Regions from separate parts of the Fictibacillus enclensis genome, predicted to be linked through region 3. Evidence: riboswitches for the same ligand, from Rfam matches in the RefSeq annotation. Region 3 holds a riboswitch; each other region holds the start of a gene.

The links. A riboswitch is a leader RNA that binds a small molecule or an ion and turns the genes downstream of it on or off. The one in region 3 is predicted to bind S-adenosylmethionine.
Region 1: it holds a riboswitch for S-adenosylmethionine, as region 3 does, so the genes downstream of both, QNH15_RS03535 (sugar ABC transporter substrate-binding protein) here and QNH15_RS02850 (methionine ABC transporter ATP-binding protein) in region 3, are expected to answer to the same signal.
Region 2: it holds a riboswitch for S-adenosylmethionine, as region 3 does, so the genes downstream of both, metK (methionine adenosyltransferase) here and QNH15_RS02850 (methionine ABC transporter ATP-binding protein) in region 3, are expected to answer to the same signal.
Region 4: it holds a riboswitch for S-adenosylmethionine, as region 3 does, so the genes downstream of both, QNH15_RS05975 (methionine ABC transporter ATP-binding protein) here and QNH15_RS02850 (methionine ABC transporter ATP-binding protein) in region 3, are expected to answer to the same signal.

The regions. Positions count from the first base shown of each region.
Region 1 is NZ_CP126109.1:654,686-662,755, reverse strand. Features, by position in the region: gene QNH15_RS03550 (FAD-binding oxidoreductase) at 1-977, opposite strand, end outside; gene QNH15_RS03545 (ABC transporter permease) at 1,125-2,129, opposite strand; gene QNH15_RS03540 (sugar ABC transporter ATP-binding protein) at 2,130-3,629, opposite strand; gene QNH15_RS03535 (sugar ABC transporter substrate-binding protein) at 3,694-4,809, opposite strand; SAM riboswitch class I at 4,935-5,045, opposite strand; gene QNH15_RS03530 (hypothetical protein) at 5,258-5,962, opposite strand; gene cidR (cidABC operon transcriptional activator CidR) at 6,075-6,962, shown strand; gene QNH15_RS03520 (acyl-CoA thioesterase) at 7,198-7,731, shown strand; gene QNH15_RS03515 (hypothetical protein) at 7,728-8,070, shown strand, end outside.
Region 2 is NZ_CP126109.1:3,428,366-3,436,435, forward strand. Features, by position in the region: gene QNH15_RS17945 (gamma carbonic anhydrase) at 1-280, shown strand, start outside; gene QNH15_RS17950 (VOC family protein) at 253-654, opposite strand; gene QNH15_RS17955 (spore coat associated protein CotJA) at 836-1,048, shown strand; gene QNH15_RS17960 (spore coat protein CotJB) at 1,054-1,317, shown strand; gene QNH15_RS17965 (manganese catalase family protein) at 1,342-1,911, shown strand; gene QNH15_RS17970 (phosphatase PAP2 family protein) at 2,043-2,594, shown strand; gene metK (methionine adenosyltransferase) at 2,813-4,012, opposite strand; SAM riboswitch class I at 4,193-4,311, opposite strand; gene pckA (phosphoenolpyruvate carboxykinase (ATP)) at 4,584-6,167, shown strand; gene QNH15_RS17985 (MFS transporter) at 6,298-7,563, shown strand; gene QNH15_RS17990 (TetR/AcrR family transcriptional regulator) at 7,517-8,070, shown strand, end outside.
Region 3 is NZ_CP126109.1:528,624-536,693, reverse strand. Features, by position in the region: gene QNH15_RS02875 (hypothetical protein) at 1-1,154, opposite strand, end outside; gene QNH15_RS02870 (response regulator transcription factor) at 1,147-1,851, opposite strand; gene QNH15_RS02865 (sensor histidine kinase) at 1,848-2,591, opposite strand; gene QNH15_RS02860 (MetQ/NlpA family ABC transporter substrate-binding protein) at 2,708-3,535, opposite strand; gene QNH15_RS02855 (methionine ABC transporter permease) at 3,558-4,223, opposite strand; gene QNH15_RS02850 (methionine ABC transporter ATP-binding protein) at 4,213-5,226, opposite strand; SAM riboswitch class I at 5,306-5,410, opposite strand; gene QNH15_RS26160 (immunity protein YezG family protein) at 5,833-6,099, opposite strand; gene QNH15_RS02845 (malate:quinone oxidoreductase) at 6,503-8,032, shown strand.
Region 4 is NZ_CP126109.1:1,095,520-1,103,589, reverse strand. Features, by position in the region: gene QNH15_RS05990 (M20 family metallopeptidase) at 1-594, opposite strand, end outside; gene QNH15_RS05985 (MetQ/NlpA family ABC transporter substrate-binding protein) at 619-1,443, opposite strand; gene QNH15_RS05980 (methionine ABC transporter permease) at 1,468-2,130, opposite strand; gene QNH15_RS05975 (methionine ABC transporter ATP-binding protein) at 2,120-3,151, opposite strand; SAM riboswitch class I at 3,242-3,352, opposite strand; SAM riboswitch class I at 3,434-3,553, opposite strand; gene QNH15_RS05970 (YflT domain-containing protein) at 3,660-4,103, opposite strand; gene QNH15_RS05965 (ATP-grasp domain-containing protein) at 4,212-5,411, opposite strand; gene cyoE (heme o synthase) at 5,597-6,496, opposite strand; gene QNH15_RS05955 (YolD-like family protein) at 6,851-7,180, opposite strand; gene QNH15_RS05950 (SDH family Clp fold serine proteinase) at 7,268-8,070, opposite strand, start outside.

The sequences.
Region 1 (8,070 bases), 130 kb from region 3:
AGATTCCGGATTTCCCGCTCGCTGAATTTTCTGTAGACAAATCTTCCTGTGGATTTAAATCGCTCATACTTCGGATACGTGGCCTCAACGGCTCTGACGGCCTTCATGAAGGGAAGGTATCTGACGAAAAGCTGAATCTTTCCGTTGATCAGCAGCGGTTCCATCACTTTTGCCGCTTCCTCAGGCGGTCCGTAAAAAAAGCCCTGGCCGTAAATAGCCGTTCCCTCTTCCAGCGAGTTATAGAGGCTGGCATTAGCCGTCATTCTCTCGTCCAAATCCTCCAGCCAATATTGCCAGGCGTTGAGGAAGGTCTCCTGCAGCTTCGCATCCGCTTTTGGCGCATAGATTTCGACGAAAGAAACGTTTTCGACCGGTTCCGGAAGGGCAAACGTCATGGAGACGACTACACCAAAATTGCCACCGCCCGCTCCGCGGCATGCCCAGAACAAGTCCGGATTCACCTGCTGGTTTGCCTTTAATATTCTGCCCGTATAATCCACCAGCTCCAGTTCGATCAGGCTGTCACATCCGAGTCCCAGATACCGGCTGGAAAATCCCCAACCGCCGCCAAGGGTATACCCGCTGACACCGACAGTCGGACACGTTCCCCCAGGAAAGGGGTAGCCCAGAGAACCCACAAACTCGTAAAGCTGTTCATTTTTCACGCCGCCCTGTATTTTCAGTTGTTCATTGTTGTTAAGAACAATGCCATCCATCCGGCTGATATCAATGACGATTACACCATTGCCCACCGAATAGCCCTCATAGTGATGACCGCCTGAACGAATCCTGATCTTCACCTCATGTTTCCGGGCCCAAAGAATAGCATTCCGGACATCATCGACCGTGCTGCAATATACAATAACGAGAGGGAACTTTTGCACGGCACGGTTCCATTCCTGCCTCGTTTGTTCATATTGAGGGGAAAAGCGGGTGACCACTTCCCCCGTCAGCCCTTTCAAATTGATTTTTTTCATAATCCTATCCTCTATCCCTGCTTAGTGGAGATAAGAACTCCCTATAATAAGGTATGCCGGGAATGGACAGACAGTCTTATTTTTTTGCAAGAGATCAAAAAAGCCCATTAAGCCAGGAAGGTCAAAAGAACTTCCCGGCTTCATCTGTTATTTTTTCAATTTATAGTAGGTTAAAGCAAGGGCAAATGCAAGTACTGCCCCTTTCACAATGTCCATGGAATAGTACGGGACAGACATCATGACGAGGCCATTCTGCAGGATGCCAATCAATATCGCGCCAACAAGCGTTCCGAACGCATTGGGCTTTCCCGCTCCAAAAACGGAAAAACCGATGAAAGCGGCCGCTACCGCGTCCATGAGGTAAGGCGTACCGGCATTGATTTCCGCTGTCATTACTCTAGAGGCCAGAACAATTCCCCCAATGGAAGCAAATAGTGCCGACAAGAGGTAGGCGGCCACTTTATACTTGTTGACCGGAATACCCGAAAGCCTCGCTGCCTCCTCATTTCCTCCGATCACATACATATAGCGGCCGTGCTTTGTATAGTTGAGAAGCACATGGACGAGCACCACGGCAAGCGCCATAATCAAAATAATCCACGGCACCTGGCCGATTTTTTGGAACGCCTCAGAAATTTTTCCGGTCGCAAAGCTTCCGTCAGGCATCACCATGTTTTGTGAGATCGTCGCACCCTTCGTATAAGTAAGCGCAATCCCCTGAACAATAAACATCGTGGCAAGTGTCAGCAGCATATCGGGAATTTTCACTTTTACAATGAGTACCGAGTTAATGATCCCTACAATCAGGGCAGCAGCCAGCGCAGAAAATATCGCAACCACCGTGTTTTGCGAAACCCAGACGAACATGGAAATCACAATCGCGTTGGATAAAGAAGCAACCGATCCAACCGACAAATCAAAGCCGTTCACCGACAGTGAGATGGTAATTCCAATCGCGATGATGGTCACGATTGAAATGGACCGCAAAATATTCATCAAGTTCTGTCCCTGCAAAAATGATGGATGTGCAGCCGTAAACACACCGATTAACACAAGAATGGTCAGGATTGTTCCGTATTTATAAAAAAACTCAAACAGCTCAAACTTCTTTTTGGGAGCTGCCTTGGCGGGTATGGGTTTTGATAACTCCATTTACCTTCCTCCTGTACTGTAAAATAATAGCTCTTCCTCGGTGGTTTTTGCGGTTTCCAGCTCTTTTACTGTACGCCCGTCGTACATGACGTACACCCGGTTTGTAATCCCCAGAATTTCCGGAAATTCTGACGATGCGTAAAGGACCGCTTTCCCCCTTTTGGCGAGGGCCGAAATGAGTTCAAAAATATCCCGTTTCGCCCCAACATCAACGCCCTTGGTCGGCTCATCAAAAATATAAACTTCCGCATCGGCAAGCAGCCATTTGCCAATGGCAATCTTTTGCTGGTTCCCGCCCGACAGATGCTGTACTTTACTTTTCTCAGACGGGGTTTTGATGCCGAGCGTTTTTATGATCTCAAGGGATTTTCTCTTTTCCGCCCGGCGGTCGAGAAAACTGAACGCTTTTGTAAATTGGGCAAGGTTGGCGGCCGACAAATTCGCAGCTACCGTTTCCTCCACAAGAATTCCTTCTTTTCGGCGTTCCTCAGGTACAAGGGCCAGCCCCTGCCGAACCGCATGATATGGGCTCTTCAGCTTCAGTTTTTTGCCTTTCAGCAGAACATCCCCCGCGGTAATGGGAGTGCTTCCGAACAATGTTTTGCACAGTTCGGTTTTTCCTGCCCCTACCAGTCCGGCAATCCCTACAATTTCACCCGCACGGGCCGTCAGGCTTAAACCCTTTATTTTCTCCTTATCGAAAAGACTTTTTACTTCAAGCAGGGTTTCTCCTGTCTTACCATTTACGGCCGGGAACTGCTCGTCCAGCGCTTTTCCCAGCATCTGCTCAATGACGCGGTTAATGGAGCTTTGTGCAATCTCTTCCTCCTCGACCTTTTCTCCGTTCCTCATGACGGTAATGTCGTCGCAGATGTCAAAGATCTCCGGCAAGCGGTGAGAGATAAAAATAATGCCAACATCCTTTGCTTTTAAATCCCGGACAATCCGGAACAGTTCTCGTGTTTCTGCATGGCTCAGAGGAGCTGTCGGTTCATCAAGAATGAGAAACCGGCACTGAGCCGAAACAGCCCGCGCAATCAATACCATCTGCTTTTGCGCAAGCGTCAGCTCGCTGACGAGCTTTTTGGAGGATACGTGTATGTTCATTTCCTCCAAAAGATGCGAAGCCTTTTGGTGGAGGGTTTTCCAGCGCACGAGCTGCTTTTTTCCCATTTCATTGACCAGGTCATGCAGGAGAATGTTCTCCCCCACCGTCAAATAGGGAACCAGAACTGTGTCCACCTCCTGATGGACAATTTGGATGCCTTCATTCAGTGCGTCCTTTGGTGAAGATATATCTACGTTCTTTCCGTCAATCTGAACAGAGCCGGTGTAATGGGTATAGGCACCCGTCAGCACCTTCATCAGCGTTGATTTCCCGGCGCCATTTGCCCCGATCAGTGCATGAACACGGCCAGTTTTACTTTTAAAATCAACCTCATTCAGCGCCTTTACCCCGGGAAACTCAATACTTATGTTCTTCATCTCGAGCAGTGCCATCGGCCGGTCTCCTTTATTCAAAGCAAACACCCTCTGCTGCTAGCCGAAGAGAGTGTTTGTATGTTTATTTTTTGTAATGGTCTTTCAGCGTGTCCATCCAATCTTCATCAAACGCGGCCGATTGTCCCCACCCTTTAATTTCCTTGGACAGGTTAACCATATTTACGCCCTCGGAGGATTTTTGAAGATCCCTTTGGGAAACGAGAGAAGCGTCCAGGTCATATTTTTGCGGTGTTTTTTCACCGGCAATTTTTTTTGCAAGGATTCTCATATCCACTGCACCGATCAGCTTTGGATCAACCGCTGCAGTATATTTCCATGGGCTGTCCTTCTTTTGGATTTCCTGAAGATCCGCGTTGGAGACATCAATGCCGTAAATTTTAATCTCATCTCGGCCCGCTTCTTTAATGGCACGAGCGGCTCCGATGGCAAATGCATCCCATGTCGCAAAGATCGCATCAATCTCTCCCTTTTTATGCTTGTTCAGCATGGCGGTAACGGCATTTTGCGTTTGAACGGAGGTGTCCGCTGAAGCTACACCAAAGCGCTCCACTTCTTTAATGCCAGGGTTATTTTTCAACGTTTCTTTATAAACAGCATTGCGGCGAACCATTGGCGGAAACCCGTCCACCCACAGGTACACGATGTTTGCTTTGCCTTTTTGTTCTTTCACAAGCTGGTCCAATGCCAGCTTGGCCAATGCTTCATCGTCCTGGGATGTAAGTGTCACACCATCCACCTTGGCGAGGTCCGGATTGGAGTCAAAAGTCACGACACTCTTTCCTTTATCTCTGAGCTTTTGGATATCATTGATTGTTGCCGCATCATCTCCATGAGAAATAATGAAGCCGTCATAGTCCTCATTGGCCGCCTGGGCGATCGCATCGTGGAACTTCGCTGTATCTCCGTTGGCCGTATAGATATCAACGGTAAAACCGAGCGCTTCCCCTTCGGCCTTCGCTCCTGCCAAAAACTGTGCCGTATGATCATCTCCACCGATCTTTCGGATAACTTTGATTTTGGCACCCTGCCCCTTGGCGAATCGTTTTGGCACATTATCAAACGACACATTTTCATGTTTCTTTTCAGATGATGCCGTGTTACTGCCTGACGAGCAGCCTGTTAACAATAATGAGAGTGCGACCGCAGAGACTGCTGCGCTTTTTAAAAACTTCTTCATTTCCCCTATCCCCTTTTCTGTATGTCTCTCTCGTCTCAAAAGCTGCAGGGCCATCCCCTGAGCACATAAAAAAACCTCTCCGGGAAAGAGAGGTTTCATCGCCTATGTAGACAAGGATTCGTCCTCTCTCATCTTTCAAAACAGCATAGCTGTTTTGCAGGATTTAGCACCAATTCCATAAATGGAACGGTTGCCGGGCGTCATAGGGCCAGTCCCTCTGCCACTCTTGATAAGAGATTGAATATTGAGTTAGTTAAAAATATAGTTATAACTTTAATCGGCGGAGAGAGGAAAGTCAATATATTTTTAAAAGGTTATTTTAAAAACCTTCGTTGCTTTTAGTGGTTGATTTCCGTTTGAGGATGCTCGCTTTCATCAATGAAGATTATATCACCCCATAATATGTAAATAAAAAACAGTGCTTTTATTCAACGCTGCTACGGATCTATCAAGAAATATCCCCGCCAAAAACCGCGACATTCTGTACCTCTGGCGCAAACACCCGGCCATTCCATTTCATTGTGGTCTGCACATAACCGAGCCGGTCGGCGTTATACTGGCCGGCGATGTTCTGGTAAGCCAGTAATTCATAGGTGCCATTGCGGTCAAAGTCGACCGGGTAAAGACCTGACAGTCCGGAAACAAATCCCTGGATGGGTTTTTTCAGCTTGCCATTGGGATAATAAATCTCTGACAAGTACTCCCTGCCCCTGGTGGTCAGATCGATAATAAATTTCTGGTTCGTGGTGTAGCTGTTTACCTGAACTTTGTAGTAGTCGAGGTAAAAGACCCGGTATTTGAAGCGGTCATTAAAGACATCAGAATCAAACAACGTCCTGAACTGGCTGCCTCTATAGGCAAACACATTGGCATTGATCATGCCGCCGCTTCCACCTGTATCCATTACCACCATGATGTCTTCCACCCTGTCTCCAGTAAAGTCACCAAGAAAAAGCGTGGGTTTGTATCCTTGGTTTTGCTTGAGTGGTATTTGTGTATACTGATTGGTCTTTCCATCCTGCACAACTATCATGATATTGACCCAAAATGGACTGTCCGGTGTTTTTTCAGCAGTAATATAAACGGTATCGATGGAGTTGTCGCCGATGACATTCCCCTTTTTCATATCGACGACCTGCCGCTCTCTGTACATGGCTATCCCCTGCCTTCCCACTGTTTTCATAACACATTGTATGAGAAAGGCCCGGTTTTGGTTTTTATTCTCAATCGTGTTACACTACAAAAAAACTCAAGCAGGTGCATTCGTGGATATTAAACAACTACAGTACTTTATAGAAGTGGCAAAATACAATAGCTTTACCCGGGCAGCTGACGCTCTTTTTATCACTCAGCCGACGATCAGCAAAATGATTAAAAACCTGGAAGATGAGCTCGGTGTCGTTCTTTTTGACCGATCCCGAAAAGGGCTGACCCTGACGGATGCGGGCCGGACGATTTTTGAACAAGCTGTACTCGTTGATAAAGCGTTTAATAATCTGGAAATGGAACTCGATAACCTCCTCGGATTAAAAAAGGGACACATTCGCATCGGTCTGCCTCCGATTCTGGATCCAAGACTCTTCCCCAAATTGATCGGCAGCTTTCATGATCAGTATCCGAATATTACGTTCGAGCTTGTGGAGGATGGATCAAAACGAATCGAAGAGGATGTTGCCAACCATCAGCTCGATATTGGCGTTATTGTGCTTCCTACCAACAATGAACTCTTTCAGTACTTTGCGTTTAAAGAGGAAGACCTGAGACTGATCATCCATCCGGACCACGAGCTGGCAGACCGTGATGAAATTGATTTGAGCGAGCTCAGCGAGGAGCCCTTTATTTTGTTCAACAAGGACTTCGTGCTTCATGACCGGATCATATCATCATGTAACCAGGCGGGATTCAATCCGCATATCACCTCCGAAAGCTCGCAATGGTCGTTTATCGAAGAAATGGTCATCTGCAAGCTTGGCGTTTCTCTGTTACCCGAAAGCATTTGCCGCCATCTGAACGATGAAGTGCGGGTCATTAAAGTGGTCAATCCTACAATAAGCTGGCATTTAGCCCTCATTTGGAACAAAGACCAATACTTATCGTTTGCCGCCAAAGAGTGGCTCAATTACGCCAAAGAACAGCTCGCGGAGCTTGAGTAATCAATAAAAGGCGGTTTTCTCTGTAGTGGATTGCCGCCTTTTGCCAAGATTTTTCTATGCCCATTCTTTATATCTGAAAGCATTTACATAGAGCCCATCTATGCAAACGATAAAAAATAACAATTTTACTTCCTTTTCTTGGAGGCGTACACTAGGAAACTGTAAGAGGGAAACGCAAGAAAACAACAGCGTCCCTTTAGCCGAGATACGTTAATCATGAAAGGAAATGATTGTTTTGAACGCAAAAAAAACAAGCGAAAGCCGCATTATTAATACAGACCAGGTATTAGCTGGTGATTTGAATAACTATAATACATTGTTCGGCGGAGTACTTATGAAAAAGCTCGATGCTGCTGCATCACTTTCTGCTCGCCGCCATGCCCGTGTGAAAACCTGTGTTACAGCATCAACCGACTCCATCGACTTTTTGCATCCGATTCATCAAACGGATTCTGTTTGTATCGAATCATTCGTATCCTACACAGGAAAAAGCTCAATGGAAATCTTCTGTAAGGTTATTGCTGAAGATATTCTTACAGGAGAACGAAGAATTGCAGCTACAGCATTCTTAACCTTCGTTGCTTTGGGAGAAGACAAACGCCCGGTTGAAGTACCTGCAGTCATCCCTGAAACAGAAGAAGAAAAATTCTTGTTTGAAACAGCCGCAGACCGTGCCGAAATGCGTAAAGTCCGCAGAGCACGCAGCAAAGAATTAGCCGAGGTTATTTCATTGCGTAAGCCTTGGCAACAAGAAGGTGCATTAGTATGATTACCCTTGTCAGCCATAATGAGTTAAAAGCAGCGAAAGAAGAACTTGAAAACATTGAACGTTCGTTCCCTGATTTGTATGAAAAATGGGTGCATATTATCAATTTAACCCGTGCGCTTCAATTTAAATATCAATACATGGGTGCATTGATCATGAACGAAGATTGCCGCCGATACGCTCCTGAATTTTGTCAGGAATCTGTTGTTCGTCTTTATAAAAGTGAGCTCGAAAAGCTTACTGCAGACGAAAACATTGATACCCTTCGCCAAATGATCAGCAAGTTCAATAATGCCGGTTATGCAAAAATCAGTTTGCTGGCGATTGGACGGTCTCCCGAAT
Region 2 (8,070 bases), 2.2 Mb from region 3:
ACACAGTGTTATTTTACATAGCAGTCTCATCCGGAAAAATGCGCTGATCGGAATGGGCTCACTGGTCCTTGATGGTGCTGAAATTGGCGAAGGCGCATTTATCGGAGCCGGCAGCCTCGTTCCCCCAGGAAAAAAGATACCGCCAAATTCCCTGGCGTTTGGCCGTCCAGCCAAAGTGATTCGGGAATTAAATGCTGACGACATCGCCGATATGAACCGCATTCGCCGTGAATATCAGGAAAAAGGGCAGTATTACAAGTCGCTTTCCGAATCCGATTGACGATCGCCGTTAAACTCGATTAAGTTGCCGTCCGGATCACATACATATACCTGGTGCCATGGCGTCTTATTCTCGGGTTTATTATGATATGGCACCTTGAAGTGATCCAGTTTTTTCAATAACCCCGGAATATCGTTCACCCGTATGGCAAAATGGCCATCCCGGCTATCCAGGTCATCCGTTCCTCTTAATGCTTTTCCCTGCGGGTTTACGATCAAATGAAGCTGAGTTGCGCCAAAATTGTACCATACGCCCGGAAAACCAAACTGCGGGCGCTCTTTGTCTGCTTTGAACCCCAATATGCCTTCATAAAAATACAACGCTTTCTTCAAATCAGTTACCACTAGTGAAACGTGATGGATTCCTTCGTACATGGCTTCCCCTTCCATTCATCCCAAAATTTTTTCCGTACATAATGCATGTTCTGGATAAATCATACCACAAGATGATTTCCTATTTAAATGGATAAACCCCAGAAGCCGCTTTTACCTTAAAGTCATATTTCCTCCTCTTGTTCAATAAAGTAGTAAGAGCCCTTTTTTGGAGGTGAACTTATTGAAACCGATAAAATCCTATACCCCTTACCACAGTCCGTTTGATCCTTGTCCTCCCATCGGCAAAAAGTACTACCGCACTCCACCGCAACTGTATATGACATTCCAGCCGCCCAACCTGCCGCAGTTTTCCCCGAGGGAAGCATTACAGAAAGGAACCCTTTGGCCGGCGTTCTACGATTATTATGAAAACCCTTATGATCGGAGGAGTTAAAGCATATGGAAAATAGCCTTCCTGCCGACTATTACAGACTCCTGGAAGAATTGCAGGCTGTGGATTTTGTGCTGGTAGAATTAACGCTGTACCTTGATACCCATCCAAATGACACCGCAAGCATTAATCAGTTTAATCATTATGCACGGGAGCGAAAAAAACTGAAAAAAGCCATTGAATCCCAATACGGTCCCATGCAGCAGTACGGAAACAGCTATTCAGGTACACCATGGGACTGGAACAAAGGGCCTTGGCCTTGGCAAGTGTAAATGTAATTTTATTGGAGGGTGACCATGTGGATTTATGAAAAAAAACTTCAGTACCCGGTTAGAGTCAGCACCTGTAATCCGAGACTCGCTAAATTTTTGATTGAACAATACGGCGGAGCCGATGGAGAGCTTGCGGCGGCTCTGCGTTACTTGAATCAGCGGTACAGCATTCCCGATAAGGTCATCGGGCTGTTGACCGATATAGGCACAGAAGAATTTGCTCACCTTGAAATGATTGCCACAATGGTTGTAAAACTTACCAAAGACGCCACGCCTCAACAGATGCGTGACGCCGGACTGGATGCCCATTATGCGAACCATGACAGTGCTCTTTTTTATCATAATGCAGCAGGTGTTCCATGGACCGCCTCTTACATTCAGGCCAAAGGAGATCCGATTGCAGACCTTTATGAAGACATAGCAGCTGAAGAAAAGGCGCGCGCCACCTATCAGTGGCTGATTGACATGTCGGACGATCCGGATCTCAATGACGGTCTCCGTTTCTTGAGGGAACGTGAAATTATCCATTCCATGAGGTTCCGGGAGGCTGTGGAAATTCTGAAAGAAGAACGCGACCGAAAAACCGTTTTTTGACAGTCATTCTTAAAACCGCTGATTCATCAGTGGTTTTTTATTTTTACAAACTCTTCATACTTCCTTAAAACTGGGACAAACATCCACTTGTATGCTTAAGGAGAAATCAGCATTAAGACAGGAGGATGTTTATGGCGAGAGTGACCGGGTGGATTTATGAAAAAGAATGCAGGTTATTCAAATGGGTAAACAGCAGGCTGCAGCATCGTTTGTTGGACAAGTACTTTAACGCCATTACCCACTTTGGAGGTGCAACTGCCACGATCATTACCACTCTTCTCGTACTGCTCTTCGCACCTGATAATGCAAGAATATTTGCTGCCGCAGGTTTCCTGTCTCTCGTACTCAGCCATATCCCTGTGGCCATCTCCAAGAAATGCTATCCCCGCAAGCGCCCATACCTCATGATACCGGGTACAAAAACCTTCAGTCATCCGCTGAAAGACCATTCCTTTCCGTCCGGGCATACAACAGCGGTCTTCTCTGTCATTATCCCGTTGTCCCTGATCCACCCCGGTCTGCTCTGGATTCTTGTTCCGCTGGGCTTCTCTGTCGGAATCTCCCGGATGTACCTTGGCTTGCATTATCCCACAGATGTCCTCGCAGGCATGATGCTGGGAATCAGTTCAGGAATCTTTTCCGTTTTCTTGGTTAATTCTTATCTCGTTACCAACCATTTATAATGTTCAGGAGGGGTTACATGAAAAAAGCGCTACAGGAACACGATTTGATGATTGTAAAAGAAATAAATCCCACTTTCCAGTCAGGATTCAATCTGCCAACAATCCTCAAATTTCCTGTATTCATAAAATCTCTGGAGCATAAACCTCCTGATCTGCCGCTCAAAAAAATAAAGCCGGCCCTTCCAGTGGGAATCCCAATGGAAGACCGGCTTTTTTATTTATGCGTTTGCTTGTTCTTTAAGTGCTTCTGCTTTATCTGTTTTTTCCCAAGGAAGCTCAACGTCAGTACGGCCGAAATGTCCATAAGCAGCTGTCTGCTTGTAAATCGGACGGCGAAGATCGAGCATTTTGATGATTCCTGCCGGGCGAAGGTCAAAGTTCTTGCGCACAAGATCAACCAATACCTCTTCAGAAACTTTTCCTGTTTCAAACGTGTTTACAGCAATGGATACAGGCTGAGCTACACCAATAGCGTAGGCAAGCTGAACTTCAACTTTGTCAGCAAGACCGGATGCAACAATGTTTTTCGCAACATAACGTGCTGCATATGCTGCAGAACGGTCTACTTTGGTCGCGTCTTTCCCAGAGAATGCCCCGCCACCGTGACGGGCATATCCGCCATACGTATCAACAATAATCTTACGGCCAGTCAAACCGGCGTCCCCTTGTGGTCCGCCAATTACAAAACGGCCTGTCGGGTTGATGAAGTACTTTGTATTTTCGTCAATCAATTCTGCAGGTACAACAGGCTTGATTACTTGTTCTTTAATATCCGCCTGGATTTGTTCAAGTGTAATTTCAGGGTGATGCTGAGTTGAAATGACAATCGTATCAATACGAACCGGCTTGTCATCCTCATCATATTCAACCGTTACTTGAGTTTTACCATCTGGACGAAGGTATGGCACTTCTTCCGTTTTGCGCACTTCAGCCAGTCGGCGGGACAAGCGGTGTGCCAATGAAATCGGAAGCGGCATGAGTTCAGGTGTTTCGTTGTTGGCATAGCCAAACATAAGACCCTGGTCACCAGCACCGATTGCTTCAATTTCTTCATCCGTCATCGAACCTTCACGAGCTTCAAGCGCCTGGTCAACCCCCATCGCGATATCAGCAGACTGCTCATCGATGGATGTCAGAACCGCACATGTTTCAGAGTCAAAACCATACTTCGCGCGGTCGTAACCGATTTCTTTGATGGTTTCCCGAACCACTTTCGGAATATCAACATATGTGGATGTAGTAATTTCTCCTGCAACCAGCACAAGTCCGGTTGTTACGGAAGTTTCACAAGCTACACGGGCATTTGGATCGTTAGCCAGGATTTCATCCAGGATCGCATCGGAAATTTGGTCACAAATTTTGTCCGGATGCCCTTCTGTAACTGATTCAGATGTAAAAAGACGACGACTTTTAGACAATTGAGATCCTCCTTCTCTATTTAACGCATAGAGCAATATTTTTCTAAGATACGGTACTCATTCCTATATGGATACTTTGTTTTTGTAAAATATTCAGGTTCAAACCATTTTGAGACATAAAAAAAGCCTTTCCCTAAATCATCATACACGAGGGAAAAGGTCTTATGTCTACGCCTTCACCTCTTATTTTCAAGGCTTGTTCACCTTGCAGGTTAGCACCTTTTCACTTCATTTTTTGGCACGAAGTGTCGGTTGCTGGGTTTCATAGGGCCTGTCCCTCCACCTACTCGGAATAAGAGTAGCCGTTCCCGAAATATAATAGCGCAGTTCGACAAACCTGTCAACTTGAAATGGCACCCCTTCTTCATCCAGATAGGAATTTTCAGCGTCACTATGCCTGATAATAATGTTTGCCAGAGCTGATCAGAGGATAATGCCTGATTTTCGAACCAAATCGTAAAATGTTAAATAAAATAGTATACATTATTTATTTTAATGTGCTATACTAATTTCGAATTTAGTCATGTTGACGGTGATTAATATATTTCTTTAAAAGGACGGTTTTGCGAACATGAATACGGTTGATTCAACGACGACTTTAGATGATATTCTAAACAGCGCAGCTACTCATGAAAATCTCCCAGTACCTATGCTTGTTGAAAAAGCACTGCTCCGCAACGAAGCCATTTTATCTTCGACAGGTGCTCTCAGAGCCACAACTGGAAAATACACTGGACGCTCTCCAGAAGACAAGTTTATCGTGGACGAAGCCAGTTCAAGCGGAAAAATAGACTGGGGCAAAATCAATAAGCCTTTTAATGAAGAAAAGTTTGATAAGCTTTACAAAAAAGTACTTCATTACTTAGGCCAGCAAGAAGAACTTTTTGTGTTTAAAGGCTTTGCTGGCGCTGATCATGCTTATCGCCTACCCATTCAGGTCGTGAACGAATTCGCCTGGCATAATCTGTTCGCCCGGCAAATGTTTATCCGCCCTACAGCTGAAGAGCTAAAGGGACTGGATGCAGAATTTACCGTGGTCTCCGCTCCCGGGTTCCAGGCTGATCCTGAGGTAGACGGCACAAATTCAGAAACTTTCATTATTATATCATTTGAGAGAAGGATTGTTTTGATCGGCGGCACAGAATATGCCGGTGAAATCAAAAAATCAATCTTTTCAGTTATGAACTATATCCTTCCCGAAAAAGGGATACTTTCCATGCACTGCTCGGCAAATGTCGGACAGGAAGGCGATGTCGCCCTTTTCTTCGGCTTATCCGGAACCGGTAAAACGACGCTTTCCGCTGATCCTCACCGCTCCCTGATCGGAGATGATGAACACGGCTGGGCCAATACAGGCGTCTTTAATATCGAAGGCGGATGCTATGCCAAAACCATCAACCTCTCTCAGGAAAAAGAGCCGCAAATCTGGGATGCTATCCGATTTGGAAGCGTTCTCGAAAACGTCGTCCTGGATGATTTGACACGTGAAGGAAACTATGATGACGGCTCATTGACCGAAAATACAAGAGCAGCTTATCCGATCCAGGCGATTCCAAACATCATACAGCCAAGTGTTGCCGGACACCCGAACACCATCATATTTCTGACAGCTGATGCATTCGGAGTATTGCCTCCGATCAGTAAACTGACGAAGGAACAGGCAATGTACCACTTCCTGTCCGGTTACACAAGTAAGCTTGCTGGCACAGAGCGTGGAATTACGTCTCCTCAGGCCACCTTCTCCACTTGCTTTGGTGCTCCATTCCTGCCGCTTGAGGCAACGGTTTATGCAGAAATGCTCGGCGAAAAAATCGATCACCATGAAGTAGAAGTTTACCTTGTGAACACCGGCTGGTCCGGAGGGGCATACGGCGCAGGTAAGCGCATGAACCTTTCCTATACAAGAGCCATGGTCCAGGCAGCGCTTCAGGGTGAGTTAAAATCTGTGGAAACGGTAACCGACCCGATCTTTGGATTAAACATCCCGATTCACTGCCCAGGTGTTCCTGATCAGGTGCTCCAGCCAAAGAAAACATGGAGCAACCCGGAAGAATATGACCTGAAAGCCAAAGAGCTTGCTGCTCAGTTCAATGATAATTTTTCAAAGTTCAATAATGTTCCTGCTGAAATTAAAGGTGCAGGCCCGCTCGTCTAATAAGAATATATCTGATTGTACCGCTTCCTTTAAGGGAGCGGTTTTTATTTTCCATAAAAAGGTTGCAAGCGACACAAGTGTCGCTTATAATAACGACAAAGGTGTCATTTTGTAAAAGGGAGTGTTTTACATGAAAAAGAATGCTCTATTACGTAACCGCTCGTACCTGTATTTAATGTCCGCACAGGTCGTTTCCAACCTCGGTGACTGGTTAAGCCTCATGGCCATCTTTTCGTTAATGGCCTTCAAATGGGATGTCTCACCTCTTGAAATATCCTTTGTCGTCATCTGTCTGGGTCTTCCCATGACGGTGCTCGGTCCTGTATCCGGTGTAATTGCAGACCGCATGAATCGTAAAGTCATTATGGTGGTTTCTGACCTATTTCGTTGTGTCATTATACTTGGTTTAATTGTTGCCAACGTTCCATGGCATATCTACGTTCTCCTGCTTCTTCTTGGCACCTTCTCTTCTCTTTTTACACCAGCGAAAAGTGGGATGCTCAAAGAAATTGTCAATGATGAAGAGATGCAGCAAGCGGCCTCGATCAGTTCCGTGATACAGGACGGGGCGAAGATTATCGGACCCGCCATCAGTGGTGTTTTGGTGACCGCCGCGGGCCTGGATAGTGTGTTTCTCCTCGACTCCATGAGCTTTCTGCTGTCTGCCTTACTGCTTTTTATGCTTCCAAAAACCCGCACTTTTGGAAGCAAGGAAAAGCCAGAACATCCATCCATAATTTCCGATTTAAAAGAGGGATTTCTATACATTAAAAAAGTGCCGTTTATCCTGTATGGAACAGGCATCATGTTTGTTTCCATGCTTATTCTGCAGATGGCGGACGCACAGTTTTCCGTGTTGATTCGCTTGTTGAAGGAAGGCAGTCCTGCTCTGGTCGGACTGGTTGTCACATGTTCAGGAACCGGATTTCTTGTTTCCGGCCTATGCCTGGCCAAATGGAAGGTGCGCTCGCCTTGGCAAGGCATGACAATGGGACTCTTTTTACTTGGATCTGGCTTTGTCCTTGTGGGATATTTAGCACGCATCCAGTTTCCTCACTCCTTTATCTGGGCTCCTGTCATTACCTTTCTGGCTGCATCAGGTGGTGGATTCATCTTTATTCCTTTCAATACTGCCGTACAGAAGCTCACCCCTGTTCATATGACCGGCAGAGTGTTTGGACTTACAGGAAGCATGATTATGACCGCCACACTCATTGGTCCTGTGGCCGGAGGATTCGCTGGAAACCACTGGGGCGTGATCTCCGTATTTATTGCATCTGGTGCGGGACTTGTTACAATAAGTCTAGCTGCACTACTATTAAGAAAACGAACAGAACGGAGCGATCATCTTGTCACCGAAAGTGCCGGACGAACACAAGGAAAAACGACAGCGTGAAATTTTGAAGGCTTCCAAGGAAGTGTTTGCTAAAAAAGGGTACGAAGCCACCAGCATCAAAGATATTATGGAAGCAACCGGGATCAGCCGGGGTGGTATTTACGATTACTTTTCCAACAAAGAGCACATCTTTCTTTCCCTGCTGGAGCAGTCCATGGAAGATAACCGCAAGGAAATAGATACACTCCTCCAAAAGAACAACGGATCCGTTTGGAAAACACTGCTTACGATCTGGGATGATTACAGAGAGGCCAAAAATGAGGATCAGGAAGACTCGTTCAGTGCGGCAATCATTGAATATGGAATTGCCCATTGGCGGAAACCCGAGAATAGAGGCTATATCGAAAACCGGTATGAGCAAGCGGCCGGAATTTTTTCATCCTTGATTCATAAAGGTATCGAAAACGGTGAATTTGATCCTGTTGTATCCGTCGATGACGTCAGCCGGTTCATGATTAGCTTTCTGGACGGAATTGCGATTTCTGCGATTACTCTGACTCACGGATT
Region 3 (8,070 bases):
ACGATCAAGTAGAGAAGCACGTACCCCATAAAAAGAAACTGCAGGTCCCGTAAAAGCCAAGCATGAACACAAAAGACGAGACAAGACAGAATGCCGAGACGCAAATATACACTTCGGATCCTGTTCCTTGGGGAATGCTGTCCAATGCTATTCAGAATCAGAACCGCCATCGAAAACATGGAGATGAACACAGAGTGAACGACACTCGCCAGCCAGCACACCACAATCAGCATGACAATCAAAGGGCCAGGCACCTCAACGATATGGCGCACAAATTCTATAAACGTGGATGCCGGGTGCTTGCTTAACGTATAAATCGCATAAATGCCAACGGAAATCGGAATGGACGAAAAACAGGCTACCGACAGCTTGCGCACCTGAGACCGATACTGCGGTTTAATGGACTGGATGACCTGCCATTGAAACAAATGAGTCATAAGTATTCCCATCAACCCAAACGGAACGGAAATCAGTAGATAAACCATTTCGTCCGGCACTTTCTGTTTCATTTTTAAAAAAATTTGATAGGAATCATACACGGTATGATTGCCATCTGCCAAATAGGAATAGAGCGGCACGAATAAAAAGGCCAAGCCGCAGACCAAAAGGAGGCTGTAGCCCGCCCTGAAAATCGAAAGGATGCCGCCAAGTCCGGCAATCACAAAACAAAAACCAAGGAGGATGGCCAAAAAGGTGCCTCGTGAAAGGTCAGGAAACCAAAGGGAAAATACTTTTTGCGCCAGCCCCAGCTGCAGGAGCAGTCCCTCCATGTTGGCAAATATAATGAGGGGCATAAGGAAGGCATACCCTTTCTTCGTCAGTCTGGCTTGATAATACCCAAGCAGACCCAGAGAATGAAACGGATCTTTCCCGACCTGCCGGAAAAGCCACGATAAAAGTACGTAAAGAAAAAATAAAAGAAAAAGGCCATATCCCATGCCGGTTGGCCATCCAAAATAATAGATAACAAATATCGGAGCAACCAGGGAAAAACCGCCAAAAAAGCTCATCCATAATAAAACCGTGCCCCGCTTTAACCCGAATTCCTGGCTGCTCATGAAATAATCACCCGGAGTGGGATGTTCAGCCACGTGGTTCAGATTGAAAATGATCACCGCCGCAGCAATGGACAAATGAAAATACCACTCAATCATGCTGCAGGCTCTCCCGGTATTGGCTCGGCGAAAGCTGAACGATCTTTTTAAACGTCGAGCTAAAATGATGCAGACTGGTGAAGCCCGACTTTTCCGAAACCTGCTGAATGGACCAGTCAGGCTGCTGCTTTAAAAATGATTTGGCTTTGGTGATCCGGTAGGAAATCACATATTCCTGAAAGTTCATGCCCACTTCTTCCGAAAACTTCCGGCTGAGATAATTCGGTGCCATATGCACTTCCTTCGCAAGTTCTTTCAGATTCAGCTTCGCTTCATATCGGTTATGGATCAGTTGGATGACCTTCTCAATGGATGGTGAAACCTTCTCCAAATAGCCGAACGTTGTCACGAATTTCTCCAGCGTCTGATAGAATTCCCTGCTGATCACAGGTTTGACGATGTAGTCAAAGACATGCAACTGAAGGGCCTGTTTGGCATACTGAAAATCTTCAAACGCCGTTACCATGATGCACTCCGTTTCGTACTGTTCTTTGATATAAACACAGAGATCAAGTCCCGACTCCCCAGGCAGATGGATGTCGAGAAGCGTCAGGTCGATGGAAGTTTCCGCAAGCACCTTTTTTGCCCGCACCGCATCTTCCGCCTCATACAAATTCCATGAAGGATATTGCTCTTGAATCAAATAATGCAACTGTTCAATTTCCAATGGTTCATCGTCCACAATGAGAACGTTCATCTTTCTCCCTCCGGTGTATACGGCCACACTGCCACTACGACAGTGTCCTCCATTCTTCTTGATAAGTTCACTTCGGTATGAAGATCGTAGATTAAAGAAAGCCGTTTTCTGATATTCTCCAAACCAACGCCATCGCTTGAGCTCTCAGGTTCAGCAGGACCCGGGCCGTTATCACTGACCCGCAGTTCCACCCAGCTTCCCATGCGCTCCAAAGCAATGCTTAACGCCTTTTCTCCCCTTTTCTTTTCCAGCCCGTGTTTAAAGGCATTCTCCACGAGCGTTTGCAGCACATAAGGCGGCAGGTGCGTACGCCTCGCCTGTTCATCGATAGTTAAACGAATGGTTAACTGTTTGCCAAAACGGATCTTCTGGATCGAAAGATAGTGCGAGGTATAGGCCAGCTCTTCTTCAAAAGCGACCAGGGATTCCTTGTTCACGTATTTATAGCGGAGAAACTGGGAGAACTCCTCAAGCGCATAGCTGACGTCCTTCGTCCGGCCCAGACGGTTCAATGACAGCATCGCATTCAGGGAATTAAACATAAAATGCGGCTGGATCTGCTGGTTCAGCTGCAGGTACTCCACACGATGAAGCTCTTTCTCCATCTCGATTCGTTTGTTCTGAACCTGGAGATAATCCAGCTCCTTTTCAAAGAAATCCAGCAGCAGCAGCGTCACATAGGCAGCCACCGGCAAACCGATTCCCCCTAATATCAATAGTGTGAAAACCGCTTCACTCATAACCTACCCCTCCCCTGCTTACAGCTCTTTTTATCCTCTATTGTATCGTATAGATTGTCTGGAATATAAAACAAAGAGCCGCCGGAGCGACTCTTATGAAAATACTCTATTCAGATTTACTTCTTCATCCACTCCGGCTTGCCGAAGCCTTTAAATTCTTTATCCATTGTTTGTTCAAATTCTTTCGACTCTACCGCTGCTTTAATGTCTTTAGCGAACTGGGATTTCACGTCTTTCGTATTCACTACCACACGATTTCGGTATTGATCCGGCATGTTCTCAAGGAATAGCGCATCCTGAAGATTCATTTTTGCTGCGATTGCAAAATTTCCCGGTACAGCGGAAACATCCGCACTTCCGACTGCACGTGGCAATTGGGCAGCCTCCAAAGGCTTAAACTGAAGTTTCTTTGGGTTGTCTTGTATATCTTTTTCAGAAGCGGTTAATGGATTAACATCTTTTTTGATGGTAATAAGCCCGGCATCCTGGAACATTAACAGCGTTCTTGCCAGGTTTACTGGATCATTGGCAATGGCAATGGTGCTTCCATTCTTAATGTCTTCTATTTTTTTTAATTTCTCAGAGTATACTCCCATTGGAGCGGTTGGCACACTGATTAGCTCAGACAGTTTTAGGTTCTTCTCTTTTGCAAAATTTTCCATATAGATCTTATGTTGAAACAAGTTGGCATCAATGGATCCTTTGGATAAGGACAGGTTAGGCTGTACATAATCACTAAACTCTACGACTTTGACTTTGTACCCCTTTTTCTCAAGTTGTGGCTTGATCGCTTTTGTTACCATGTCGCTGTATGGACCGGCTGTGGCGCCAATGGCAATATTCTTTTTATCACCAGAGCCTGATGATCCACTCGATGAAGATCCACAAGCTGACAAAAGGCCAACCACAAGCAGTAAAATAAGTGCAGACAAATACTTTTTCATAGTTTCTCTCTCCTATTAATTATTATCTTTTATCTACTTTTTTAGAGATAGAGTCTCCGGCAAGCTGAATAACCTGCACAAGGAGAATCAAAACCACCACCGTGGTAATCATAACGGTGTTATCGTAACGATAGTATCCAAATCGAATGGCCAGATCCCCAATACCTCCGCCCCCAACAATTCCGGCCATTGCAGAATAGCCGACCAAACTAATTGTTGTAATTGTGAGCCCTTGAACAAGTCCAGGCTTGGCTTCCGGAAGAAGAACATCCTTAATGATCATCCATGAAGTGGCTCCCACCGCAATAGCCGATTCTATGACACCCTTATCAATCTCTCTCATTGACGTTTCTACCATTCTTGCAAAAAAAGGAATCGCTGCTACCGACAAAGAGACAGAGGCCGCCGTAGGGCCAATCGTTGTGCCGGTAAGAAGATTCGTTAGAGGAAGCAATGCCACCAAAAGAATGATGTAGGGAATGGAACGAATCAAGTTTACGATCCATCCGGCAACACCTTTCACCACCGAATTCTCCAAAAACAATCCTTTATCCGTTACAAACAGCAAAACACCAAGCGGAAGTCCGAGAACAATTGCTACAAGCAGCGAAATTCCCACCATATAGAGAGTCTCGAAAAACGCCTTATTAATATCCGGCATAAGCTGGACGAGCGATTCAAGCAGCATCATGGACCACCTCCAGGCTTCTCGTTTTGCTGGTGATGTAATCAATTGCCTTTTTTACTTCGGACGCTTCTCCTGTCAATTCCATAATGAAAATGCCAAGAGGTGTATCCTGAATGTATTCTATTTTGCCGTGCAGGATGTTTCCTTTCACCTGATACCGCTGGAAAAGCTCGGATACGACAGACTCCTCAGCGATTTCACCTTTAAACTGGATCTTGATGATGGTTCCCTTTCTTTTCTCAATCAGCTGCTCTGGAAGATCGAACTGAAGGATACTATTAATGAAATCCCGTGTCAGCGGCTTTTTCGGATTGGAAAAAATCTCATACACCTCTCCCTCTTCGATCACTTCCCCGTTCTGCATAACCGCGATCTTATGGCAAATCTCCTTCACCACTTCCATCTCATGCGTTATCAGAACGATGGTCAGTCCAAGTTTTTTATTTATATCTTTTAACAGATTGAGAATGGATTTGGTTGTACTCGGATCTAGTGCTGAGGTCGCCTCATCGCATAACAGCACCTTTGGATTGTTGGCAAGTGCCCTGGCAATCCCTACTCTTTGTTTTTGTCCACCACTCAACTGTGCCGGATACTGGTCTTTTTTATCAGTCAAATCGACCAGATCCAAAAGTTCCAAGACACGCTTATTTGCTTCAGCTTTCGTCTTTCCTGCTGCTTTAAGTGCAAACGCAATATTTTCATAAACCGTTTTTGAGCTCACTAGATGAAAATGCTGAAAGATCATCCCGATTTTTAAACGTGCTTTTCGCAGGCCTTCACCTTTCAGCGTCGTAAGGTCGACTCCATCAATTTTCACTTGACCCGATGTTGGCTTTTCAAGCAAATTCAAACAGCGGATAAGTGAGCTTTTACCAGCACCGCTATACCCGATAATGCCGTAGATTTCCCCTTCTTTTACATTAAGGGAAACGTTGTTCACCCCTACGATTTCTTTCTTCTTTGAACGATACACCTTTACCAGGTTGTTCACTTCGATCAAGAAATTGCCCCCTCTTTTCTTTCAATGTAAAAAAGCCCCTTTCATCATGAAAGAGGCTTTTGATTATGAATTCAATCTCACCTTATCTTTCAGAATGAAGTTCATTCTGCAGGAAGTGGCACCTTTCCATATGGAGGTTGCCGGACGTCATTGGGCCTAATCCCTCAGTCTCTCTTGATAAGAACAGTTATTATATTATTATTAGAACATTTTTAATCATAAAATTCCTTTTTATCCTTGTCAATACTATTCTGCGTGGAATGGTCGTGATTAAGCGCTTTCATTAAGAAATACGAAGATAGATAATAAAAAAGTAAAGTGCCTTCGCCTTCTGAAATACGAGCCTAGGCATATATAGTGTTGCACTTTTCAGGAATCATTTGGTTGATGGTTTTAACCACATCATCATAAAACAGTTTTAAAGCGACCATTCTCAATTATTTGCTCTCTGCTAATTTCTCCAGACAAGAATCCAAAACGCCTTGTTTAAAATCGTCTTCAGGGAACATTCCTAGCATTTTATATTCCCAATATGTCTGGTGCTCTAGAGGCAATATTAGAGAGGTCCCTATAATCGTAGTCAATTTTAAACTCACCATCGTTTTGTCACGTAAAGATGAGACTTGTCCATACTTCTTGTTGATTCTTTATAAATTCAGATCTTAAATCATCAAAGATAAAATACAGGTTATGATACATTTCATCATAATTGTCCTGTTCCACATTAAATAATTTAGGTATATTATGGCTATAAATAAGCTTATTGCTTTCTTTTGAAACATAATAAAATAAAGCATAAATGTATACCGTCGCCCACAATTCTGGGATAATTTGGTTTATAAGATTGGCTGCATCATGATAAATGTTCTCCATAGTTTTCGTTTCCATTATACCTCGCTATTCCTTATTAATGCTTTCTGTTCAAACTTTATTGTAAAAAATAGGCACTCAATAAAACATCGATCTCCTTACTAAATAATAAGGAACTCTCTTCAATAGGATGAATTTTAATGTTTTTTTACGATAGAAACGGACTTTCTTATAAAAATCGATAAAAATCATCGGTTTTTCAGCAATTATTTGCACTTCTCACTTTCTACCAGCTTTCAAATAATTGATATTTATCATATAATAGAGATAGTTCAATCCATTAATTATTGTAATCCGTGATGATATCGTTTTCATTAAGACAGGAAAGTGTGTGATCCGATTGCACCTTGGCTTGGTGTGACGCCTGCAACTTTTCTGCAAATATTAGGCGAAAAGGTTGGTATAAATGAGCAACAGAGAAACTAACACAGACGTCATTTTAATTGGCGCCGGAATCATGAGTGCGACATTAGGAACTCTCTTGAAGGAATTAGTACCGGAATGGAATATTAAAGTGTTTGAGAAGCTCGGAAAACCAGGCGAGGAAAGTTCCAATGAATGGAACAATGCGGGAACAGGACACGCAGCACTGTGCGAGCTTAACTATACGGTCGAAAAGCCCGATGGATCCATTGATATTAGCAAAGCAATAAACATAAATGAACAGTTTCAGGTATCCATGCAGTTCTGGTCTCATCTGGTAAATCGCAAGCTCATCCAAAAACCTGAGGAATTTATCATGCCGCTTCCTCATATGAGTTTGGTGCAAGGTGAGAAAAATGTGGAGTTCCTGAAGAAGCGGTTTGAAGCGCTGTCAAAGAATCCACTGTTTCAAGGAATGGAATTTTCCGAAGATACGGAGAAATTGCTGGAATGGATTCCACTTATCCTTGAAGGCCGTAAAATGGACGAACCGATTGCGGCTACCAAAATTGACTCTGGAACGGATGTTAACTTTGGTGCGTTAACCCGTATCCTTTTTGATCATTTAAAAACAAAGAATGTTGATGTTCTCTATGGACATGGTGTTAATGATTTAAAACGTGCGAGTGACGGATCCTGGGAACTGAAAATTAAGAATTATGACAGCGGTACCTTGGAACGCCATAAAGCAAAATTCGTTTTTATCGGCGGTGGCGGCGGAAGCCTTCATCTCCTTCAGAAATCCGGTATTCCTGAAGGCAAGCATATTGGCGGATTCCCGGTAAGCGGAATTTTCATGGTATGTAACAATCCGAAAGTCATTGAGCAGCACCACGCAAAAGTTTACGGAAAAGCCAAGGTGGGTGCTCCTCCGATGTCCGTACCGCATCTGGATACACGATTTATCAATAACAAAAAGTCCCTGCTGTTCGGACCATTTGCCGGCTTCTCACCAAAGTTCTTAAAAACCGGCTCCATGTTCGATTTGATTACTTCTGTTAAGCCCGATAATATCTTAACGATGCTGGCTGCAGGTGTAAAAGAAATGTCATTGACCAAATACCTGATCCAGCAAGTACTGCTGTCCAAAGAACAGCGTATGGAAGAGCTTCGTGAATTCATCCCGAACGCAAAAATTGAAGATTGGGATTTGGTGGTTGCAGGCCAGCGTGTGCAGGTGATCAAAGACACAGAAGCTGGCGGCAAAGGAACCCTTCAGTTCGGTACAGAAGTGGTTACTGGTGCCAACGGAACCATCGCAGCATTACTGGGTGCTTCTCCGGGAGCTTCCACAGCGGTTCATGTTATGCTTGAAATCATCAGCAAATGCTTCCCTGATCGCATGAAAGAGTGGGAGCCGAAAATCAAAGAAATGATTCCGTCCTACGGTCTTTCCTTGATGGAAAATCCTGACCTGCTTAGAAAAATTCATCAGTCCACAGCCGAGTCGCTCGGTCTTAAAAAAAAAGAACCCGTCTTTAATGACGAAAAAACAACAGAAACAGTCTACTAAGTGAAAACGTTTAATTGGCAGCTCACTGGAACCTTCGA
Region 4 (8,070 bases), 570 kb from region 3:
TTTTTCCGGTGCGGCTGCAGCATGGGAAGGTTTACCAATATACTCAAAATCGAGAGGATCAACCGCCAGGGATGTTCCCGTGATACGGTTGGAGTTACCCGGGTGAAACATCAGGGCTGCATCTATGCCCTCAAGCAGTCCGTGTTTTACAAAACTGCCTTTTGCACTTCCGTTTTCCCCGCCTTCTTCAGCGGGTGTACCAAACACTTTGACTTCACCGCCAATTTCATGAATCACGGATCCAAGAGCAATCGCCGCAGCCGTACTTGAGGTTCCGATGATGTTATGGCCGCAGGCATGCCCAAGCCCCGGCAACGCATCGTATTCAGCCAGAAACGCAATCGTTGGACCGTCCAGTGCGGATTTCTTGCTGGCAACAAATGATGTTTCATGGCCAGCTACACCACGTTCTACCTTGAATCCCTCTCGTTCGAGCAATGAGGTCAGAAGCCTGGATGCTAAAATTTCCTCATTTCCGATTTCCGGATTTTCATGGATTTCATGCGAGGTCTCAATGTATGTTGCTGCATTTTCCTCTACATTCACAGTGATAAGCTCTTGAATTTCCTCTACAGTACGGCTGATGACAGTCATTTTCTCAGATCCTTTCTCTCTCTTTTATTCTCCTATTTCACTTAATGGGACGAACGTTGGGATGGTTGCGCCCTTATAGATTTCATTAATTTTCTTGGCAGTATCCTTGGATTGATAAATCTTCGCGATTTTCTTTAAGGTCTTATTGTTCTGATCTTCTGTTCGTACTGCAATAATATTGATGTACGGCTTAGCCGTCTTGCTTTCCAGATAAATCGCATCCTTCTTTGGATTCATTCCTGCGTCCACTGCTACCCCATTATTGATGATGGAAGCTGCCACATCCGGAAGCACGCGCGGTGTTTGTCCGGCAACCACAGGCTTAAGCTTTAAATGCTTCTTGTTCTCGACAACTTTTTTCAAATCTCCGTTGCCATCAAAATTCTTTTCGAGCTTGATGAGACCGGCGCTTTGCAGCAAAAGAAGTCCGCGGCCCATATTTGTCGCTTCATTCGGGAGGGCAATGGTTGCTCCATCCGGTATATCCTTGATGTCTTTGTATTTTTCAGAGTAAACGCCCATCGGCGCGATTACGGTTGTGGCAATCGGTGCTAAATCCAATTTATGTTCCTTTTTAAAGGAATTAAAGTAAGAAATGGTCTGGAACGAGTTTGCGTCAATATCTCCGTCCGCCAGGGCCTGGTTGGGACGAACATAATCAGAAAACTCCACAATTTCAAGATCGATTCCTTCCTTTTTAGCCTTTTCCGCAATGTATTTCCAGACATCACTGTCCGATCCACTAATGCCCATTTTTACTTTTTCCTCTTTGCTTCCGCCGCTGCATCCGCTTAAGAAAGCCGACAACAGCACCCCGATAACTAAAACGATAAGTGAATATTTTTTCATGATGTATCTCTCCCTTTTCTTTCGCTATCTTCTTCTTAATTTTCTTGAAATCACATTTCCTGAGCTTTGTAATCCTTGCACCAGGATAATGAGCAGAACCACCGTTACAATCATAACGTCCGTATCAAACCGCTGGTATCCGTAAGCAATAGCCAAATCACCAAGGCCTCCGCCTCCAACTGCACCAGCCATGGCAGATGCACCGACCAAACCGATGGTCGCGGTGGTCAATGACAGGATCAATGAACTGAAAGCTTCCGGGAGCAGGATGCGGAAAATGGTTTGCCAAGGCGTTGCACCCATGGCTTCTGCAGCCTCCACAATTCCCGGATCAATTTCCAGCAAGCTGTTTTCCACCAGCCGGGCGATATAAGGCCCTGCGTATACAATCAACGGAACGATCGCCGCCGCTGTCCCGATGGATGTTCCTACAACTAAACGTGTAAACGGAATGATGGCTACCATGAGAATGATAAACGGTATGGAACGGAGAACGTTCACAATGGCATTCAGCACATTAAACACAGGTAAATTTTCAAGAATGTGGCCTTTTCTCGTTACGACGAGAATAATACCGATCAGGATGCCGATCACTGCCGATGCCAATAATGAAACACCGACCATGATCAATGTATCACCGGTCGCATCCAGGATGTCGACCCAGAATGTACTCCAATCAACTGGCATGTTCAATAACCTCCCTTACTTCCACATCGCCCTGTCCTGCAAAAAAGACGGCCCTGCGGATTTCCAGTTCGTCCCCAATCAGCTGAACTACGAGATTTCCAAATGGAACATCCTGCAGTTCGGTAACATGTCCGTACAGCACGCTGACATCGACATCAAACTTTTTTGCAATTTGAGATAAAAGCGGCTGTCCTGTTGAAGCTCCTGTAAAAACAATCCGGAACACCTGATGATTTTTGTCCTGGTTCCTCAAGATGGTTTTCAGCGAATCAGGAAGTTCATCCTGAAGGACAGAGCTTACAAATCGACGTGCGGTTTCTGTTTTCGGCCGGGAAAAGACTTCAAAAACACTGCCCTTCTCGATCACTTTACCTTTCTCCATCACCGCGACCGAGCTGCAAATCTCACGGATCACATTCATTTCATGGGTGATGATCAGAATAGTGATGTGATATTCCTTATTGATTTTTTTTAATAGCTCGAGGATGCTTGATGTGGTCTGCGGGTCAAGCGCCGAGGTGGCCTCATCACAGAGCAGAACCTCCGGATCCGTAGACAGCGCCCGTGCAATGCCCACCCGCTGCTTTTGACCGCCTGACAACTGATCCGGGTATTTATGTCCATGTTCGGAAAGTCCGACAAACTCAAGCAGATTGTTTACTTTTTCTTTAATGACACTCTTCTTTTCTCCCTGGAGGTAAAGAGGCGTTGCTATGTTATCAAACACCGTTTTCGCATTCAGCAGATTGAAATGCTGAAAAATCATACCAATGTTTTTCCGTTTTTTCCGGAGCCCTTTCGGTGAAAGATCAGCCATGTTCTCTCCGTCCACCAGCACCCGTCCGGAGGAAGGCTTCTCAAGCAAGTTGACACACCGCAGCAGCGAGCTTTTCCCTGCACCGCTGTACCCAACCACTCCATAAATCTCTCCTTTATCTATTTCAAAGCTCACATTGTTAAGTGCTTTGACCTGGTTTTTGCCGCTCTCATAAATCTTGGTAACTTCCTCAAATCGAATCAATCGTGTGTTCCCCCTTCAAAACTGCTCCAACAAAAAAACCTCTTCTTGTGAACACAAGAAGAGGCCTGCTAATAATGATTAAAGCTTCTCTTCTTATCTCCCAAGCTCACTGCTTGACGGAATTGGCACAGTATTTCCGTTTGCCGGAAACCCGCTGCCGAGGCTTCAAAGGGCCAGTCCCTCCACCTCTCTGGATAAGAAAACCATTCAGTTTTTTTTTGCAATAAAAAATTCTCTTCCAAGACAAGAAGAGAATGTTAATTCCATAATAGAAATTTGCTCTTCTTATCTTCCAGGTTCTTTAGGGAACCTGGTGGAATTGGCACAGTGTTTTTTCAAAAAACGAAAAACCCGCTGCCGAGGTTTCAAAGGGCCATGTCCCTCCACCTCTCTGGATAAGAAATACGTCATATTTACTTGATGTGCTCTATCATATACCAGGGATTTCAATTTGTCAAATGTTTTTCCGAGCTATCCGCTTGGAATTGTTAGTATGTATTGCCCTATTCTAAAGCTTTACGGCATCCTTTTCAAGGAAAACCATTACACTTCCCTGCTCCACTTTCTGAACATAACGTTCCGCCGTTCGTTCGGACAAATCAAGGGACATTAAGAGCTCTTTTAAGTCTTCCTCTGAATCCTCCGAAAACATGGAAGCAAACGGCCCTGCGGCGAGGAGCGGCCCAATACCAGGAACGCCAAGACCCGGAACAGCAATGGCTCCGCCAATACCGGAAAGAAACCCGGCAATTGTGCCATAGGCTGCTTCGTTCACATCTTCATCCAAATGTTCTTCTGAAACGTTTGTCTTGTCAGCCACCCGATCCATCGTTCCATCGTCTTTAGCCAGGATGGATATGTCTTTGGCGTTGTACCCCTGGTCAACCAATGCTTGAATGCGATCAATCGCTTCGCTTTCTGAATCATATACCCCGATTACCATTTTACTCATTGCTTATCCTCCTTTATCCGTATGGCTCTCTTATTAGTAATTACCCTAACCCCACTTCACTAAACAATCACAAAAAAACTCCTTATCGGAGTTTTTTTGTTGACGGGTTCAGGACAGACCAGCCCGTTCAAAAATATGTTCTTTTTGATCAGCTTCGTACCTGCTGTCCCCAAGGACCAGTCCCTGAATCAGTGTATCCGCATCCTCATAGGGACTTTCGCTTCCGTTATAGATGGAAAGCGGCACAAAATATCCGTCTTCAATCGCTTGTTTTACCGTGTCGTATAACGGTTCAATTCCGCCTGACGACTTCCAGGATACATATTTGACTACCCTTTTCCCAAGCTGCTCAGTGATGCTGTCCTTCAAAAGCAGAGCCGCCGTCGAACCATTGACCCTGTAATTTAAATCAAACGCGATCTTTCTTCCATCCGGCGTAACAGCAATATCAAAACCGGCAATTCCCCTGTAGCCTCTTTTACAGCCCTCTTCCATAATTCGCCTGCCGATTTTAATGACTTCGCTATCGGGTTCGGAATCTTCGTCCACCCAGTTTCCTTTATATTTTGCGTTTTCATCAATATTTTGAACGGTACTGCCAAGGTAAATCAACTTCTCATCAAATGTACAAGCAAACTGAACGCAGTAATTGTGTTCAATTTCCAAATACTCTTCGATTACGATGCCTTCACAGGTTTCAAAAAACTTCTCAGCCTTTTGGATATCTTCATCAGTTCTGCAGATAAACACATCAAAGCCTGCCGCATTTGCTTCATTCGTCGCTGCTTTAACAACACATGGAAACGAAAAAGCTTCGAGATGTTCATGAAGCTTTGCAGCTGTGGTACTCACACGCTTTGGTGCATGCCCTTCCGGCACCAGCTCTTCAAGATTTGCTTTATTATTCAAATACTGAACCAGCTTCGGGTCGATCCAGTAGTTTAGAGCTGACATTTCTTCTTCAGGATGAATATGCTGGACCACCATCCGTTTCCGTTCGTCCTCAAGCCGTTTGAACAAATTGCGGTAATCTTCTTCAGTGGAGTAATAATGCATGGGAAACCGAAGCTGCAGTCCGGCCCTCTCATATAGATCTGTCGCCTGCCTGGTTGTTACGGACCGGCTGCAAATAACCGGCATATCTCCCATTACAGCAAACTGGCTGCCAGTTAATAAATCAAGCTTGACTGGACAATCCGGGATCCATTTATTATGGGCAAACGATGGCCTGGGGTTAAAAATCAAGTCAGGCCCATAAATTTCTGAAAAGGTGTAACGCGGAACAATGATGGGTTTACTTTTCTGCATGCATTTGTACCTCCTGATCATGCCTCAATTACATGTTCAATACCTTTTTTATCATACCCTTAAACTCCATTAAGCTTGCGATTTAATCAGCAAGCAAAAATCAGCTTACTGTACTTTAACACAAAAAACCCCCTGCTCGGGATTTTTTGCCGAAACAGGGGGTTTCCTTCTTTTATTTGGTAACATTATCCGAAAAGAGGAGCAAACATCATGGTCACAAACATTAACGTTAAATACATAATGGAAAACTTGAACATTTTCCCGGACCAGACCAGTTCGCTTTCTTTTTCTCTAAATTTAAAGGATTGAATGGCACGGAACAGGAAGACTGCTCCCAAAATGCCTGCCACAATCAAATACCAGATGCCCAGAACATTAAAGAAATACAGAAGCAACGAAGCTGCAACAGCAAACACGGTATAGATTAAAATATGAACCTTTGTTTGCTTAAAGCCTACCTTGTTTGGCAGCATAGGCACGTTGACACTCTTATACTCTTCGGCACGCTTCATCGCAAGAGCAAAGAAATGAGGCGGTTGCCATGCAAACATGAAAACAAACAGAAGCAATGCAATCAAATCAAATTCTCCGGTTACAGCCGTATAGCCGATAATCGGCGGAGTAGCGCCTGAAATACACCCAATTTCCGTGTTCACAACGGTTACCCGCTTGGACATTGTATACACAAAACCGTAAAATACAAATCCTATAAAACCAATCAGTGCAGCTATTGGATTAACCATCAGGCCAAGAATTAATTCGCCAATCACGATCATTACAATGGAAAGCAAAATAGCATTCCGTTTTGGAATTCTTCCATTGGTAATCGGGCGGTTTTTTGTCCGTTCCATGTGCTTATCGATATCCGCATCGTAAACATTGTTAACAATGGCAGATGATCCGATAACAAAAACAGTTCCGAGAACGGTCCAAAAGAACAACTCCCATAAACTGAGGCTAGATGACAAGTTTCTCGCACCGATACAAAAGCCGGCTATGGTTCCCAACAAATTTGAAGTGATAATACCAGGCTTTGTAATTTGTATATAGTCTTTAAAAATACTTGGAGCAGCATTTTCACCCATTAAGATCACCATCTTTTCATATCTATCATTAGTATGACTCTATTTTAACAGAACTAACACATGTTTGTGATAAATGTCACATTAAGTTCTTACAGTGTTCAGAAAACGTTCAAATTATGCCGGTAAAAGCATAAAAAAAGACAGCACCGCGCTGCCAGTTATGTTTTTATCTAGTGGCGGCCCCGGCAGGAATCGAACCTGCGACGCACGGTTTAGGAAACCTAAAGTACCACCGTATATACCGAGTTCTTCCGTATTGCTGTGCGTTAGCCTATCCGAAGACATCTAACGGTTCAGTTGTAATCGCACGTTTTCTGCTATCGACTTGTTAATTATAACCGTTTGTCCACGCAATTACAATCGAGTAACTTCGGTAATGTCTGAAAAATTTATTCGCGCAATATCTTCGCCTTTGGTGACGAGGCGTAATTGCTTATTATGTACGTCAAGATAATGTATATGACCGTTTATAGTTTCGTTGCACCCCGCTTTATAATACGTAATCTTAACCGCGGTATTGAACTCCATCGCTACGTATATAGTTTCGTTTATTTCCTCGAGTTGTTGTTCATCGAGTACTGGCCGCTCGATTCTCGTTATGTCCCAATCAAATTCGCGCAGAGCTTTTACATGTTCGGGTAACATTAAAGAAGTCCATTTGATACCGCCGCGATCCTTTAACATAGTAAACCACTCCTTTATTCCATAATATTACCGAACGCATGTTCTTGTAAACAAATAAAAAAAGAACGCCCTATTAAGGCGAACTTCTTATTGGAATTGTGGAAAACGAGCCTCCAACCCATTATCTGATTTATTTTCAGAACCACTTTCAGAACCCTCATTAGGTTGGCTAGCATCGGCCGTATTGGTATTATCTATTCCTGACTCTTCATCCGCCTTTTCTTCCATTCCTCTTAGAGACTGAATAAAGTATGAATAATTGGTATTTTGCCGCATTTCTAAATTGTAAGTTAAGAATAAGGCCCAAATCTGGTCCCATAATTCGTCATCACAATTTACCACATTCAAATAAAGTTCTTCCTTTGCTTCCTTACTGTCAATTGCAAAACCATGCGAATAGTAAGACTCACTTAATTTCCCCACTGTACTCTGCAGTTCTTCTGCGGTATTATTTTTCAGCATACCATTTTTCAACAGCAACTCAGCATACTGCTTGGACATTTTTACAGCCCGTTCATAGATTCCCACGATAAATGGGTTAAGTTTGTCTATAATGGGCATTAATACATATGATGTAGCCTCCGGTGAGTCTGTGGTTTTAAACCTCTCTTCAACAAAGTCAACACAGTCTCTGATAGACTGAGTTGCGCCCCATCTTTCACTTGTTTTGTCATAGATCTGCGGATCTATTGGACCTAATTCTGAAGGTGCACCCATAACAATTTCATCAGTGCCTATTGCCAAGAGTGTGGCAGCACTTTTTGCCATGAAAGGTACAATAACAGATAGCTTTTGCTCACAGTGCTCTCTACACATTTTAACAATTTTAAAGGCTGCGTCAGGATCTCCACCAGGGCTAGACAAGAAAATATCGAGATTTTTCACTTTAC